DNA from 3 places in the Streptomyces afghaniensis genome. Region 2 is predicted to be linked to each of the others. Evidence: predicted binding sites of a transcription regulator. Region 2 holds the regulator's gene; each other region holds the start of a gene.
The links. Region 2 encodes HrcA, which represses chaperone genes, less so after heat shock. Its sites were predicted from a motif close to TTNGCACTCNGNNNNNCNGAGTGCNAA; they were not measured.

Region 1 (5,523 bases), on a different contig from region 2:
GCAGTACGACCGGCTGGGGCTGATGCAGCAGCTCGGGGCGCTGGACCCGCTGGAGTTGTGACGGAACCCCCATAAGGGAGAAGCCCCCGTTAAGGGAGAAGCCCCCGTTCCGCACGTGGCGGAACGGGGGCTTCTCGCAGAGGTCGGTGCCTCAGTGGGCGTGGCCGTGGCCGTGGCCCGCGGCGGCCGGCTCCTCCTCTTCCTTCTTCTCGACGACCAGGGTCTCGGTCGTGAGCAGGAGGGAGGCGATGGAGGCGGCGTTCTCCAGGGCGGAGCGGGTGACCTTGACCGGGTCGATGACGCCGGCCTTGACCAGGTCGCCGTACTCGCCGGTGGCGGCGTTGAAGCCCTGGCCCTTGTCCAGCTCGGCGACCTTGGAGGTGATGACGTAGCCCTCCAGGCCGGCGTTCTCGGCGATCCAGCGCAGCGGCTCGACGACGGCGCGGCGGACGACCGCGACACCGGTGGCCTCGTCGCCGGACTTGCCGAGGCTGCCCTCCAGCACCTTGGCGGCGTGGACGAGGGCGGAGCCACCACCGGAGACGATGCCCTCCTCGACCGCGGCGCGGGTCGCGGAGATGGCGTCCTCCAGACGGTGCTTGCGCTCCTTCAGCTCGACCTCGGTGGCGGCACCCACGCGGATGACGCACACCCCGCCGGCCAGCTTCGCGAGGCGCTCCTGGAGCTTCTCGCGGTCCCAGTCGGAGTCCGTGGTCTCGATCTCGGCCTTGATCTGGGCGACGCGGCCCTGCACGTCGTCCTTGTTGCCGGCGCCGTCGACGACCGTGGTGTCGTCCTTGGTGACGGTGACGCGGCGGGCGGAGCCGAGGACGTCCAGGCCGACCTGGTCGAGCTTGAGGCCGACCTCCTCGGAGACGACCGTGGCGCCGGTGAGGACCGCCAGGTCCTGCAGCATCGCCTTGCGGCGGTCGCCGAAGCCGGGGGCCTTCACCGCGACGGCGTTGAAGGTGCCGCGGATCTTGTTCACGACGAGGGTCGACAGGGCCTCGCCCTCGACGTCCTCGGCGATGATCAGCAGCGGCTTGGAGGCGTTGGCCTGGATGACCTTCTCCAGCAGCGGCAGGAGGTCCGCGATGGCGGAGATCTTGCCCTGCGTGATGAGGATGTACGGGTCGTCCAGGACGGCTTCCATGCGCTCCTGGTCCGTCACGAAGTACGGCGACAGGTAGCCCTTGTCGAAGGCCATGCCCTCGGTGAAGTCCAGTTCAAGACCGAAGGTGTTGGACTCCTCGACGGTGATGACACCGTCCTTGCCGACCTTGTCCATCGCCTCGGCGATGAGCTCGCCGACCTGCTGGTCCTGGGCGGACAGCGCGGCGACGGCGGCGATGTCGGACTTCTCGTCGATCGGGCGGGCCGAGGCGAGCAGGTCCTCGGAGATCGCGGCGACGGCGGCGTCGATGCCCTTCTTCAGGGCGGCCGGGGAGGCACCGGCGGCGACGTTCTTCAGGCCCTCGCGCACGAGTGCCTGGGCGAGCACGGTCGCGGTGGTCGTACCGTCACCCGCGATGTCGTTGGTCTTGGTCGCCACCTCCTTGACCAGCTGGGCACCGAGGTTCTCGTACGGGTCCTCGATCTCGACCTCGCGGGCGATCGTGACACCGTCGTTGGTGATGGTGGGGGCGCCGAACTTCTTGTCGATGACGACGTTGCGGCCCTTGGGGCCGATCGTCACCTTGACCGTGTCGGCAAGCTTGTTGACGCCGCGCTCGAGGGCGCGACGGGCGTCCTCGTCGAACTTCAGGATCTTCGCCATGGGAGCGTGAGCCCTCTTCCGGAATCAGGGGTAACGGCACTGCGCCCCGGGCGCCCGGCTTCTTAGCGATCGCGGGGGGCCAGGGGCGCAGCTCAAAGCAATGTGCTTGGGGTGAATTACTTCTCGACGATCGCGAGCACGTCGCGGGCCGAGAGGACGAGGTACTCCTCGCCGTTGTACTTCACCTCGGTGCCGCCGTACTTGCTGTAGAGCACGACGTCGCCGACGGAGACGTCGAGCGGAAGACGGTTGCCGTCCTCGAAGCGACCCGGGCCCACGGCCAGGACGACGCCCTCCTGGGGCTTCTCCTTGGCGGTGTCCGGGATGACCAGGCCAGAGGCGGTGGTCTGCTCGGCGTCGAGCGGCTGGACCACGATGCGGTCCTCGAGCGGCTTGATGGCAACCTTGGAGCTGGTGGTCGTCACGATCCGACCTCCCCCTTCGGAGATCTCACGGGGTTAACTGTCTGAGGTGGCGACCAGGTGGATCCGTCGTCGCGGGTGCCGGACCTGCCCGTCGCTGTGTTGGCACTCTCCAGTGGGGAGTGCCAGAGCCGAGACTATGACTGTGATTAGCACTCGGTCAAGCGGAGTGCCAATTGCCGGGGTGGCGCGTCGGCCAGGGGGTGATGCCGGGGAGACATCACAGGTAGTCCTCCAGCCGCCCGACCCGCAGTCCTCGCGCCTCGATCTCCCGCAGCAGTCGCACGGTCCGTTCCGTCAGGGTCGGGGACCCGGGCTCGCCCGACGGCACGGAGACGATGTCGCCGGGGCGCAGGCCGGGCGTGCCACGGGTGTAGGTCAGGGCGCCGCCGGGCTCCAGGGAGGCCCGCCAGAGGACGACCGCCCGGATGCCGCAGTCGGCGGCGGCGTGCAGGGTCGTCGTGTCGTACGTGCCGTAGGGCGGGCGGAAGAGGCGGGGGCGGATGCCGAAGAGGGAGCGGAGCTTGTGCTGCTGGCCGCAGATCTCGGCGCGCTGGCCGGCGTAGGGCAGGCCGCGCAGGGCGGGGTGGTCGAGGGTGTGGTTCTGGATGGACGCGCCGACCGCGCGGAGGCGGGCGAAGTGGCCGTAGCCGGGCCCTACGACGCTGTCCGTGAGGAACATGCTCACCGGAAGCCGCCGTTCGCGGACGAGGCCGACGAAGCGGGGATCGCGCTCGGCGCCGTCGTCGTAGGTCAGGAAGACCACCCGGTCGCGGGTACGGACGTGGTCCACGACGGGTGGGAGGTCGCCCCGGTCCGGCCCGCGGACGTCGCTCGACCGTTGCGTAGGGGACGGGCCCCGGCCGTCCGCGCCCGCGCGCTCCCCCGCGGCTCCGGCGCAGCCGGCCAGCAGGATCGCTCCGGCGCACACCACGGCGGCCGACGACCGCCGCCTCACAGGTAGTCCTCCAGCCGGCCCACCGCGTACCCCTCGGCGGTGACCTTGTCCAGGAAGCGGCGGATCATGTCCGGCATCGTGCCCGGCCACTGGTCACGGCCGCGGAAGTGGGTGAGGACGATGTCGCCCGGGTGCAGCCTCCGGTCCCACTCCCGGTACTCCCAGCGGTCGGCGAAGACCTCCTGGTTCCACAGGGGGGCGTACTCGATGCCGCACGCCTTGGCGGCGCGCAGGGTCGCCCTGTCGTAGCTGCCGAACGGCGGGCGGAAGAGGGTCGGGCGGGTGCCGTAGCGCCTCTCGATGAGGCGCTGCATGCCGCAGATCTCGCGCTTCTGCGCGCGGTACGACAGGCCGCGCATGTAGCGGTGGCGGAGGGTGTGGTTGTTCAGGACCACGCCTCGGTCCCGCATCTTCTCGAAGTAGCGGTAGTCGTCCTTGATCAGGTAACCGCTGAGGAAGGCGCTGTAGGGGACCCTCAGGTCGGTCATCATGCGCAGGAACGCGGGGTCCTTCTCGGCGCCGTCGTCGATGGTGAGGAAGACGACCTTGTCCCGGGTGGGGACGGTGGTGAAGACGGGCGGGAGGTTCAGTCTGCGGTGGCCGCGCACCTCGAAGCCCTCGCGGGTCCTGATCCTCGGCTTCTTCGCGGGGGCCGGCGGGGCGGTCAGCGGGACCGCCCTGACTCCCCAGCGCCGCGCAGCGGCGACCCGGACGGCATGCGCGCCGCGCAGTTTGGAGGCGTAGGAGTCGAGCGCGCGGGCCGGGGGCGCGTCGAGGGGCTGCTGGCCGCCGGCCGCGGGGATCCGTCCGCTGTCGCCCTGCGCGCAGCCCGAGGCGATGGCGGCGAGGGTGAGTACGACGAGGCCGATCCGCACACCGCCAGATGCCCGGCTTTTGTCATTTTGTACGACTACTCGCATGATGCGGGATCCTCGCAGCCGGTCCCGCCGGATCGGCCCCGACACCGCGGCCGACGGCGCGCCGTCCACCGAGTGGCCCACAATGATCCGGTGAACGACCTCGCCCTCCTCCTCAGCCCCGAAGGCCGCGCCCTCCTCGACGAGGTGCGGGACACCGATCCGGCGCGGGAGCTGGCCGTCGCGACCCGGTTGCGCCGCGAGCACCCCGCCGAGCTGGTGTCGGCGGCGCTGGGCCAGGCGCGGCTGCGGCAGCGGGCGGTGGTGAAGTTCGGGGCGCAGGACGCGGCGCGGATGTTCTTCACGCCGAACGGGGTGGAGCAGTCGACCCGGGCGAGTGTGGCGGCCTACCGGGCGCGGCGGCTCGCGGAGTCGGGCGTGACCTCGGTCGCCGACCTGTGCTGCGGCATCGGCGGTGACGCGATCGCGCTGGCCCGGGCCGGGATCCGGGTCCTGGCCGTCGACCGGGACCCGGCGACGGCCGCGGCGGCGCGGGCGAACGCCGAGGTGCTGGGGCTGGCCGGCCTGATCGAGGTGCGGGAGGCGGATGTCACGGAGGTGGACACAGCCGGTTACGACGCCGTGTTCGTCGACCCGGCCAGGCGCGGCGGCCGGGGCCGGATCTTCGACCCCGAGGCGTACTCACCGCCCCTGTCCTGGGCGGTGTCCGCGGCCCGCCGCGCCCCTCGCACCGCCGCGCTGAAGATCGCCCCCGGCATCCCGCACGAGGCGGTCCCCGAGGACGCCGAGGCCGAGTGGATCTCCGACGGCGGCGACGTGAAGGAGGCGGTCCTGTGGTTCGGCACCGAACCCGGGGCGGTACGGGCCACCCTGCTGCCGGGCCCCCGCACCCTGCTCTCCCGCGGCCTGCCCGACCCGGAGGTCCGCCCGCCCGGCCGTTACCTGTACGAGCCCGACGGCGCTGTCATCCGGGCCCACCTGGTCGCCGAGGTGGCGGAGGAACTCGACGGCGGCCTGCTGGACGCGACGATCGCGTACGTCACCGCGGACGAGCTGCACCCGACCCCGTACGCCACCGCCTACGAGATCACCGACCACCTCCCCTTCAACGTCAAGAAGCTGAAGGCGCTGCTGCGGGAGCGGGAGGTCGGCAACCTCACGGTGAAGAAACGCGGCTCGGCGGTCGAGCCGGAGGAACTCCGCAGGAAGGTCAAGCCGCAGGGCCGGCACTCGGCCACGGTGTTCCTGACCCGGGTGGCCGGAGCACCGGCGATGCTCATCGGGCACCCGATGGGGTGACGTCCACGCACTCTCCGGACGTCCCCGTCACCGGCGGCCCACCATGCTGGCGTGACCTGGAGCGCACTGCGACGAGCCCGGCAGCGACTGGTCCGTCGTGTTCTTCTCATGGCCGTCGCGGCCGTGTGCGGGGGACTCGCCGGGTGGATGCTCTTGGACCAGGAGAGTTCGAACGCCGTGGCCACGGTG
Region 2 (5,523 bases):
GTTCCGGCTCCAGGTCCTTGTACGACCGTACGCCCGACAGGATCCGCTGCCAGGCCGCGCCCGTGTTCTCCGGCCAGCCCAGCGCCCTGCACACCCCCGTCTTCCAGTCCTGGCCGCGCGGGATCCGAGGCCATGCCTCGATGCCCAGGGACGACGGTTTCACCGCTTCCCAGATGTCGATGTAGGGGTGGCCGACGACCAGGGCGTGGTCGCTCGTCACCGACTCGGCGATGCGCCACTCCTTGCTGCCCGGCACCAGGTGGTCCACCAGGACGCCCAGCCGCGCGTCCGGGCCGGGGGCGAAGTCGGCGACGATCGACGGCAGGTCGTCGACGCCCTCCAGGTACTCCACGACCACGCCCTCGATGCGCAGGTCGTCGCCCCAGACCTTCTCGACCAGCTCGGCGTCGTGCCGGCCCTCGACGTAGATGCGCCCGGCACGGGCCACGCGGGCGCGGGCGCCGGGGACGGCCACCGAACCGGAGGCCGTACGGGTGGGACGTGCGGGACCGGCGGGCGAGGGGCGGACCAGCGTCACGACCCTGCCCTCCAGAAGGAAGCCGCGCGGCTCCATGGGAAACACCCGGTGCTTGCCGAAGCGGTCCTCCAAGGTCACCGTGCCCGCCTCGCAGCGGATCACCGCACCGCAGAAACCGGTCCCGGACTCCTCGACCACCAGGCCCGGCTCCGCCGGAACCTCGGGCACCGGCTTCGGCTTCTTCCACGGCGGAGTCAGATCGGGCGAGTACTGGCGCATTCGGATGACGATAGGAGAAGGCGTACGGCGATCACCGCGACACGCCGAAATGCGCCGCCAGAGCGTCGCGCTGGGCGCGTACGAACGCCGCGTCCACCACCGCTCCGTGACCGGGCACGTACAGCGCGTCCTCGCCGCCCAGGTCGAGCAGCCGGTCCAGGGCGGCCGGCCAGTGCGAGGGCACGGCGTCGGGGCCCGCCTGCGGCTCGCCGGACTCCTCGACCAGGTCGCCGCAGAACACCACTTCCGGATCACCCGGCACCAGCACCGCCAGGTCGTGCGCGGTGTGCCCGGGCCCCACGTTGGCCAGCAGCACCTGGCGCCCGCCGCCCAGGTCGAGGGTCCACTCGCCGGAGACCAGGTGGCGGGGCGCGACCAGCCGGTCCGCCGCCTCCTGCGCGGTGGTCTGCGCCAGGCCGCCTCGCACCGCGTCGGCGCGCAGCTCCTCGCGGTCCCGGACGCGCGTCAGCACCGCGTCCACGCCCACAGCGCCGAACACCTCCGCGTCCGTGAACTCCGCCACCCCGAAGACATGGTCGAAGTGGGGATGGGTCAGCGCGAGATGCGTCACACGGTGACCGGTGAGCGACCGCGCCTGCTCGCGCAACCGCGCTCCCTCGGCGGGGCTCGATCCCGCGTCGATCATGAGGACCGCGCCCTCACCCGCGACCAGCCCCGCCGTGCAGTCCCACACCGGGAGCCGGCACCGCCCCACCCCGGCGGCCACGCGCTCCCATCCGAGCTCTTCCCAAGTCACCGTCATACGGCGACGCTAGCGGTGACCGCCGCCCCGGGCACGACAGCACGCGACCAGCCTTGCCGGGGGTGTACCTCACAGCCGTACACTGGGCGGGGAATGCTGGCACTCGCACGCGCAGAGTGCCAGGCCTCACAGGCAGGACACCGGGCGGACGACTTCTGGAGGTGTGCGCGAATGCTCAGTGAACGCAGGCTTCAGGTGCTGCGCGCCATCGTCCAGGACTATGTCGGCACCGAGGAGCCGGTGGGCTCCAAGGCCCTCACCGAGCGGCACAACCTCGGCGTCTCGCCGGCCACCGTCCGCAACGACATGGCGGCCCTGGAGGACGAGGGGTACATCGCCCAGCCGCACACCAGCGCGGGGCGCATCCCCACCGACAAGGGCTACCGGCTGTTCGTGGACAAGCTGGCCGGGGTCAAGCCGATGACCGCGCCCGAGCGGCGCGCGATCCAGAACTTCCTCGAGGGAGCCGTCGACCTCGACGACGTCGTGGCGCGTACGGTGCGGCTGCTGGCCCAGCTCACGCGCCAGGTCGCCGTCGTGCAGTACCCGTCGCTGACCCGCTCGACCGTGCGGCACGTGGAGCTGCTCGCTCTCGCGCCCGCGCGGCTGATGCTCGTGCTGATCACGGACACCGGGCGGGTCGAGCAGCGCGTGGTCGACTGCCCGGCGCCCTTCGGCGAGGCCTCGCTCGCGGATCTGCGCGCGCGGCTCAACAGCCGCGTGGCGAACCGCCGTTTCGCGGATGTGCCGAGTCTGGTGGAGGATCTGCCGGAGGCGTTCGAGCACGAGGACCGGGGTACGGTCTCCACGGTGCTCTCCACACTTCTGGAGACGCTCGTCGAGGAGAACGAGGAGCGGCTGATGATCGGCGGCACCGCCAACCTGACCCGCTTCGGGCACGACTTTCCCCTCACGATCCGGCCGGTGCTGGAGGCGCTGGAGGAGCAGGTCGTGCTCCTCAAGCTGCTCGGCGAGGCGAAGGATCCGGGCGTGACCGTACGTATCGGTCATGAGAACGCCCACGAAGGACTCAACTCCACGTCCGTCGTGTCGGTCGGCTACGGTTCGGGCGGCGAGGCTGTCGCCAAGCTCGGCGTGGTCGGACCGACCCGCATGGACTACCCGGGAACGATGGGAGCGGTACGCGCAGTGGCACGGTACGTCGGACAGATCCTGGCGGAGTCGTAGTGGCCACGGACTACTACGCCGTACTCGGCGTGCGCCGCGACGCGTCGCAGGAAGAGATCAAGAAGGCCTTCCGGCGGCTCGCCCGCGAGCTGCACCCGGACGTCAACCCCGATCCGAAGACCCAGGAGCGGTTCAAGGAGATCAACGCCGCCTACGAGGTGTTGTCGGACCCGCAGAAGAAGCAGGTCTACGACCTCGGCGGTGACCCGCTCTCGCAGGCCGGTGGCGGCGGCGCGGGCGGCTTCGGAGCCGGCGGGTTCGGGAACTTCTCCGACATCATGGACGCGTTCTTCGGCACGGCGTCGCAGCGCGGCCCGCGCTCGCGCACCCGCCGCGGCCAGGACGCGATGATCCGCATCGAGGTGGAGCTCGACGAGGCGGCCTTCGGCACGACGAAGGACATCCAGGTCGACACGGCGGTCGTCTGCAACACCTGTAACGGTGAGGGCGCGGCGCCGGGGACCTCCGCCCAGACGTGTGACATGTGCCGCGGTCGCGGTGAGGTGTCCCAGGTCACGCGGTCCTTCCTCGGTCAGGTCATGACCTCGCGGCCCTGCCCGCAGTGCCAGGGCTTCGGCACCGTGGTGCCCACGCCGTGCCCGGAGTGCGCGGGTGACGGACGCGTGCGGTCCCGCCGTACGCTCACCGTCAAGATCCCTGCCGGTGTCGACAACGGCACGCGGATCCAGCTCGCGGGCGAGGGCGAGGTCGGTCCCGGCGGCGGCCCCGCGGGCGACCTGTACGTCGAGATCCACGAACTGCCGCACTCGCAGTTCCAGCGGCGCGGCGACGACCTGCACTGCACGGTCACGCTCCCGATGACGGCGGCCGCCCTCGGCACGAAGGTGCCGCTGGAGACGCTCGACGGCCTGGAGGAGGTCGACATCCGCCCGGGCACCCAGTCCGGCCAGTCGATCCCGTTGCACGGCCGCGGTGTCACGCACCTGCGGGGCGGCGGACGCGGCGACCTCATCGTCCACGTCGAGGTCCAGACGCCGAACAAGCTGGACGTCGAGCAGGAGCGCCTGCTCCGCGAGCTGGCCAAGCTGCGCGGCGAGGAACGGCCCACGGGTCAGTTCCAGCCGGGGCAGCAGGGGCTGTTCTCGCGGTTGAAGGACGCGTTCAACGGGCGCTGACGCCGGCTCCCCGTGGGGCCTGCGGGTGGCTTTTCCTCTGGTCTATGCCACACGGCAGGCCGGTTTCGGAGTAGTCCGGAGGACGTGACAACATGCGGTCATGTCCTCCGCGCTGACCGATCTCTTCCCCCACCCGATCGTGCAGGCCCCCATGGCGGGCGGCGTCTCCGTGCCGAAGCTCGCCGCCGCCGTGTGCGAGGCGGGCGGACTCGGCTTCCTCGCCGCCGGGTACAAGACCGCCGACGGGATGTACGAGGAGATCAAGCAGCTGAGGAGCCTCACCGGCAGGCCGTTCGGAGTGAACCTCTTCATGCCGCAGCCGGAGTACGCCGACCCCGCCGCCATCGACGTCTACGCCCACCAGCTGGCCGGCGAGGCCTCCTGGTACGAGGCCGAGCTCGGCGACCCGGACAGCGGCCGCGACGACGGCTACGAGACCAAGCTCACGGTCCTGCGCGACAACCCCGTGCCGGTGGTGTCGTTCCACTTCGGCGCACCGAGCCGGGAGGTCGTCGACGCCCTGCACCGGGTCGGCACCTTCGTCCTGGTCACCGCCACCACCCCCGACGAGGCCCGGGCCGTCGAGCGGGCCGGCGCGGACGCGGTCATCGCGCAGGGCGTCGAGGCCGGCGGCCACCAGGGCACGCACCGGGACCTGCCCGAGACCGACGGCTGCGGCATCGGGCTGCTGTCGCTGGTCGCCCAGATCCGGGAGACCGTCAGCATCCCGATCATCGCCGCCGGCGGCATCATGCGCGGCGGCCAGATCGCCGCCGTCCTCGCCGCGGGCGCGAGCGCGGCCCAGCTCGGCACCGCGTTCCTCGCCACCGCCGAGTCGGGCGCGAACGCCCTGCACAAGCAGGCGCTGACCCACCCCCTGTTCGTCCGTACGGAGTTGACCCGGGCCTTCTCCGGGCGCCCGGCGCGCGGCCTGGTCAACCGCTTCCTGCGCGAGCATGGCCCGTACGCGCCCGCCGCCTATCCCGAGATCCACCACCTCACCGCGCCGCTGCGCAAGGCCGCCGCCAAGGCGGGGGACGCGCAGGGCATGGCGCTGTGGGCCGGGCAGGGGCACCGGATGGCGCGGGAGCTGCCCGCCGGGCAGCTCGTGGAGGTGCTGGCCGCTGAACTCGCCGCGGCGCGGACGGCGTTGTCGGGCGGAGGCGGAGTGCGATGACAGCTCCGGTGTTCGTGGTCGAGCACTTCGACGCGGGCGGAGGCGGCCGCTACGTCCTCGACGGCCCGGAGGGACGGCACGCCGTCTCCGTGAAGCGGCTGCGCCCCGGAGAGGACGTGGTCCTCACGGACGGGGCCGGGCGCTGGGCGGACGGTGTCGTGCTCGACACCGAGGGCAAGGACCGGCTGGTCGTCCGGCTGGACCCGGTGACGGAGGAGCCGCCGGAGCAGCCGCGGGTGACCGTCGTCCAGGCGCTGCCCAAGGGCGACCGCGGGGAGCTGGCCGTCGAGACGATGACCGAGGTCGGCGTCGACGCGATCGTGCCGTGGGCGGCGGCGCGCTGCATCACGCAGTGGAAGGGCGAGCGCGGGCTGAAGGCGCTGGGCAAGTGGCGGGCGACGGCCCGGGAGGCGGGCAAGCAGTCCCGCCGGGTGCGCTTCCCGCAGGTCGCGGAGGCGGCGACGACCAAGCAGGTCGCCGCGCTCCTGGCCGGTGCCGACTT
Region 3 (5,523 bases), on a different contig from region 2:
GCGACCAAGCCGAACATCAACCCGGGCTGGACCCAGCTCGTCAAGGCCGACAACCTCGCGCGCGAGCTGGGCGTCGAGGCGGGCAAGCTCTTCATCAAGGACGACTCCGGCAACCCGACGCACTCCTTCAAGGACCGGGTCGTCGCCCAGGCCCTGGAGGCCGCCCGCGCCTTCGGCTTCACCACGCTGTCCTGCTCCTCCACCGGCAACCTCGCCGGCGCCGTGGGTGCCGCGGCGGCCCGCGCCGGCTTCCGCTCCTGCGTGTTCATCCCGCACGACCTGGAGCAGGGCAAGGTCGTCATGGCCGCGGTCTACGGCGGCGAGCTCGTCGGCATCCAGGGCAACTACGACGACGTGAACCGCTTCTGCTCCGAGCTGATCGGCGACCCGGCCGGCGAGGGCTGGGGCTTCGTCAACGTCAACCTCCGGCCGTACTACGCGGAGGGCTCCAAGACTCTCGCGTACGAGATCTGCGAGCAGCTCGGCTGGCAGCTGCCGGACCAGATCGTGGTGCCGATCGCCTCCGGCTCACAGCTCACGAAGATCGACAAGGGCCTGCAGGAGCTGATCAAGCTCGGGCTGGTCGAGGACAAGCCCTACAAGATCTTCGGCGCGCAGGCCGAGGGCTGCTCACCGGTGTCGACGGCCTTCAAGGCCGGGCACGACGTCGTACGTCCCCAGAAGCCGGACACGATCGCCAAGTCGCTGGCGATCGGCAACCCGGCGGACGGGCCGTACGTGCTCGACATCGCGCGGCGGACGGGCGGTGTGGTGGAGGACGTCAACGACGAGCAGGTCGTCGACGCGATCAAGATCCTCGCCCGGACCGAGGGCATCTTCGCGGAGACCGCCGGTGGGGTGACCGTGGGCGTGGCGAAGAAGCTGATCGAGGACGGGGTGCTCGACCCGTCGAAGACGACCGTGGTGCTGAACACGGGGGATGGTCTGAAGACGCTGGATGCGGTGGCCGGGACCGGGCTCACTGCGACCATTCGTCCCAACCTTGATTCGTTCCGTGAGGCTGGGCTCGTCTGATCGTTGTCCGCTGCGGGCCGGTGGGGGTTGGTCGCGCCACGCGGCGGAGCCGCACGTCGACACAGCCCCGCGCCCCTGAGGGCGCGCCCCAGCCGTAGCTGCAAAACAAAACCGGAGGTCACATCCCGATGAGCGTCACCGTTCGCATCCCCACCATCCTGCGTACCTACACCGGCGGCCAGGCCGAGGTCGCCGCCGAGGGGGCGACCCTCGGCGAGGTCATCGCCGATCTGGAGAAGAACCACACCGGGATCGCCGCCCGGGTGCTGGACGACCAGGGCAAGCTGCGCCGGTTCGTCAACGTGTACGTCAACGACGACGACGTGCGGTTCGAGCAGGGGCTGGAGACGGCGACGCCGGACGGTGCCGGGGTGTCGATCATTCCCGCCGTCGCGGGTGGCTGAACCGGTCGACCGGCTTGATTATTACCTTCGGTAACGGCTGTCACTGAGAGTTCATCGAATTGCCCCCTCCGTGAGAGAAGCGGAGGGGGCAATTCTGTGTGATTGAGCGCGGTACAGTTGGGGAACGCAGCGCCGATCTCCTGATCGGGAGCCCTTAATTCCTGCCGCGCGCCCGACAAGATGTAGCCAAAGTGTGTGCGTCTTTCGCGGCTTTTGTTCCCTTTGTGTGGCCCGACTTGCCCTGAAGTCTGGCGAATTCTCCCCACATTCCGGATCCTGCGCGTCCAGAATTCTCGTCCGATTGACCTGTTGCAGACGGCAGTTGGACAGATACATTCAGCCGCGGTCGACGCGTTCCGGCGCACGCCCCCAACCGTGGGGGGTGAGGTCTGACCCGGGTCCGCGAAGTGTGGATCTGTGCAAGGGCCAGTAATAGGGGAGTTAGGCATGGCTCAGGGCACCGTCAAGTGGTTCAACGCGGAGAAGGGGTACGGCTTCATCGCGGTCGACGGTGGTGCGGATGTTTTCGTCCACTACAGCGCGATCCAGATGGACGGCTACCGCACCCTGGAGGAGGGTCAGCGGGTCGAGTTCGAGATCTCGCAGGGCCAGAAGGGACCGCAGGCCGACATGGTTCGCGTCTCTGCCTGAACGCGCACCACGACCAAGCGCAAGCGACCGGTCTTCTCTGAAGGGCCCGCACCCCCGGGGTGCGGGCCCTTCGGCCTGTTCGGAGGGCCGGCGGCCGGGTGGCGGGCGCGCCGGGTGACCGCTCGTCGAAACCCGCCGCGCCCGGAGACGCTTCGGGGTCCGCCCCGGTGCAGAGGGCGGGGGTGTGCGCCCCGGACCTGCTCGTGGCGTCGGCCTCGTCGCCGCCGGGGGCCGTGGGACCAGGCTTTTCTCTGCTGACTCGACCCGTCGTGGCGTTGCCCGCGGCCTGCGGGACAAGCCGGGTGCGCCCCGTTCGCCGGGGGCTGAGCACCCGCCCGAACCGTGGGAGTCGCTTGCACTCGCCATGCCCGAGTGCTAATCATTGCGTTAGCACTCTGAAGGTGAGAGTGACAACGTAAGGACCGGGTCGGTGAGGCCCGCAGGCCGGGTGGGAAGGAACCACGAGGCAGGCGAGCCGTCCGTCGCGGGCGCGGGCGCGGTCCGAAGTAATCACCCCCAGTCCTGGAGGGACCACTTCACATGGCCAAGATCATCGCGTTCGACGAGGAGGCGCGGCGCGGCCTCGAGCGCGGCATGAACCAGCTCGCGGACGCCGTCAAGGTGACGCTCGGCCCCAAGGGCCGCAACGTCGTCCTCGAGAAGAAGTGGGGCGCCCCCACGATCACCAACGATGGTGTGTCCATCGCCAAGGAGATCGAACTCGAGGACCCGTACGAGAAGATCGGCGCCGAGCTGGTCAAGGAAGTCGCCAAGAAGACGGACGACGTCGCCGGTGACGGTACGACCACCGCGACCGTGCTCGCCCAGGCCCTGGTCAAGGAAGGCCTGCGCAACGTAGCCGCCGGTGCCAACCCGATGGCCCTCAAGCGCGGTATCGAGCGCGCCGTCGAGGCCGTCTCCGCCGCCCTGCTGGAGCAGGCGAAGGACGTCGAGACCAAGGAGCAGATCGCCTCCACGGCCTCCATCTCCGCCGCCGACACCCAGATCGGCGAGCTCATCGCCGAGGCCATGGACAAGGTCGGCAAGGAAGGCGTCATCACCGTCGAGGAGTCCCAGACCTTCGGTCTGGAGCTGGAGCTCACCGAGGGTATGCGCTTCGACAAGGGCTACATCTCGGCGTACTTCGCCACCGACATGGAGCGTATGGAGGCCGTCCTCGACGACCCGTACATCCTGATCGCGAACTCCAAGATCTCGAACGTCAAGGACCTGCTCCCGCTCCTGGAGAAGGTCATGCAGTCGGGCAAGCCGCTGCTGATCATCGCCGAGGACGTCGAGGGCGAGGCCCTGTCGACCCTGGTCGTCAACAAGATCCGCGGCACCTTCAAGTCCGTCGCCGTCAAGGCCCCGGGCTTCGGCGACCGCCGCAAGGCGATGCTGCAGGACATCGGCATCCTCACCGGCGGCGAGGTGATCTCCGAGGAGGTCGGCCTCAAGCTGGAGAACGCCACGATCGACCTCCTGGGCAAGGCCCGCAAGGTCGTCATCACCAAGGACGAGACCACCATCGTCGACGGTGCCGGCTCCGCCGAGCAGGTCCAGGGCCGGGTCAACCAGATCCGCGCCGAGATCGAGAACAGCGACTCGGACTACGACCGCGAGAAGCTGCAGGAGCGCCTGGCGAAGCTCGCCGGCGGTGTCGCGGTCATCAAGGCCGGTGCCGCCACCGAGGTGGAGCTCAAGGAGCGCAAGCACCGCATCGAGGACGCCGTCCGCAACGCCAAGGCGGCCGTCGAGGAGGGCATCGTCGCCGGTGGTGGCGTGGCCCTGCTGCAGGCCTCCCAGGTCTTCGAGAAGCTGGAGCTCGACGGTGACGAGGCGACCGGCGCCAACGCCGTGAAGCTCGCGCTGGAGGCCCCGCTGAAGCAGATCGCCGTCAACGGTGGTCTCGAGGGCGGCGTCGTCGTGGAGAAGGTCCGCAACCTCCAGGTCGGCCACGGCCTGAACGCCGCGACCGGTGAGTACGTCGACATGATCGCCGAGGGCATCATCGACCCGGCGAAGGTGACCCGTTCCGCGCTGCAGAACGCCGCCTCCATCGCCGCGCTGTTCCTCACCACCGAGGCCGTCATCGCCGACAAGCCGGAGAAGGCCGCCGCGCCCGCCGGCGGCGGCATGCCGGGCGGTGACATGGACTTCTGATCGACCTGGTCGATCAACGTCCTTGCCGAGGGCGGCACTCCCTGTTCCGACAGGGGGTGCCGCCCTCGGGCGTGTCATGGATCACAGCGCGGACGGGATGGGGTGGGCAGGGCCGGATGGTTGCAACGTACGTCCTATGCGTATGCACATACTGTCCGGTATCCGAAGAGGAGCCCCCACGTGACCGTCGACGCCTCCGCCGCCTCCCGCGCCGCCGAAATCCTGTCCCGGCCCGTATCGCTGGGCGGCCTGACCGTCCCGAACCGGATCGCGATGGCGCCGATGACCCGCATGTTCTCCCCGGGCGGTGTTCCCGGCGAGGACGTCGTCTCGTACTACTCCCGCCGCGCCGCCGCCGGCGTCGGTCTGATCGTCACCGAGGGCACCTACGTCGGCCACGAGTCGGCCGGGCAGAGCGACCGCGTGCCGCGGTTCCACGGTGAGGAGCAGCTCGCGGGCTGGGCGAAGGTCGCCGAGGCGGTGCACGCCGCGGGCGGCACGATCGTGCCGCAGCTGTGGCACATCGGCATGGTCCGCAACCAGGGCGAGCCGCCCGTCGCGGACGCCCCGGCCGTCGGCCCCTCCGGCCTGCGCCTCGGCGCCACCGAGCCCACCGGCAAGGCCATGACCCAGGCCGACATCGACGCCGTCATCGGCGCGTTCGCCGAGGCCGCGGCCGCCGCCGAGCGCATCGGCTTCGACGGCGTGGAGATCCACGGCGCCCACGGCTACCTGCTCGACCAGTTCCTGTGGGAGGGCACCAACCGCCGCACCGACGCCTACGGCGGCGACCTGGTCGCCCGTGCCGCGTTCTCGGCGGAGATCGTCGCGGCCGTCCGCGAGACCGTCTCGGCCGACTTCCCCGTCATCTTCCGCTACTCGCAGTGGAAGCAGGAGGCCTACGACGCCCGCCTCGCCGAGACGCCCGAGGAGCTGGAGGCCATCCTGACCCCGCTCGCCGCGGCCGGTGTGGACGCCTTCCACGCCTCCACCCGCCGCTACTGGGTCCCCGAGTTCGACGACTCCGACCTCAACCTGGCCGGCTGGACCAAGAAGCTCACCGGCAAGCCCGCCATCACCGTCGGCTCGGTCGGCCTGAACGGCGACTTCATCAAGGCCTTCCAGGGCGAGGGCGCGGAGATCGGCGACCTCGACAACCTCCTGGACCGCTTCGAGCGCGACGAGTTCGACATGGTCGCCGTCGGCCGCGCCCTGCTCCAGGACCCCGAGTGGGCCCGGAAGGTCCTGGACGGGCGCTTCGAGGACCTGG

Region 1: the regulator HrcA is predicted to act here: its motif matches at 2,349-2,375, upstream of groES (co-chaperone GroES).
Region 3: the regulator HrcA is predicted to act here: its motif matches at 2,443-2,469, upstream of groL (chaperonin GroEL).

What each region holds. Positions count from the first base shown of each region.
Region 1 covers NZ_JBIRGJ010000006.1:393,468-398,990, reverse strand. The annotation lists gene ACH4G3_RS24355 (ester cyclase) at 1-61, shown strand, start outside; gene groL (chaperonin GroEL) at 152-1,777, opposite strand; gene groES (co-chaperone GroES) at 1,894-2,202, opposite strand; gene ACH4G3_RS24340 (polysaccharide deacetylase family protein) at 2,420-3,157, opposite strand; gene ACH4G3_RS24335 (polysaccharide deacetylase family protein) at 3,154-4,032, opposite strand; gene ACH4G3_RS24330 (THUMP-like domain-containing protein) at 4,168-5,334, shown strand; gene ACH4G3_RS24325 (hypothetical protein) at 5,386-5,523, shown strand, end outside.
Region 2 covers NZ_JBIRGJ010000002.1:383,229-388,751, reverse strand. The annotation lists gene ACH4G3_RS08020 (DUF3097 domain-containing protein) at 1-757, opposite strand, end outside; gene ACH4G3_RS08015 (MBL fold metallo-hydrolase) at 789-1,520, opposite strand; gene hrcA (heat-inducible transcriptional repressor HrcA) at 1,692-2,708, shown strand; gene dnaJ (molecular chaperone DnaJ) at 2,708-3,844, shown strand; gene ACH4G3_RS08000 (nitronate monooxygenase) at 3,945-5,021, shown strand; gene ACH4G3_RS07995 (16S rRNA (uracil(1498)-N(3))-methyltransferase) at 5,018-5,523, shown strand, end outside.
Region 3 covers NZ_JBIRGJ010000008.1:486,524-492,046, reverse strand. The annotation lists gene thrC (threonine synthase) at 1-1,035, shown strand, start outside; gene ACH4G3_RS31110 (ubiquitin-like small modifier protein 1) at 1,164-1,439, shown strand; gene ACH4G3_RS31105 (cold-shock protein) at 1,887-2,090, shown strand; gene groL (chaperonin GroEL) at 2,631-4,253, shown strand; gene ACH4G3_RS31095 (NADH:flavin oxidoreductase) at 4,434-5,523, shown strand, end outside.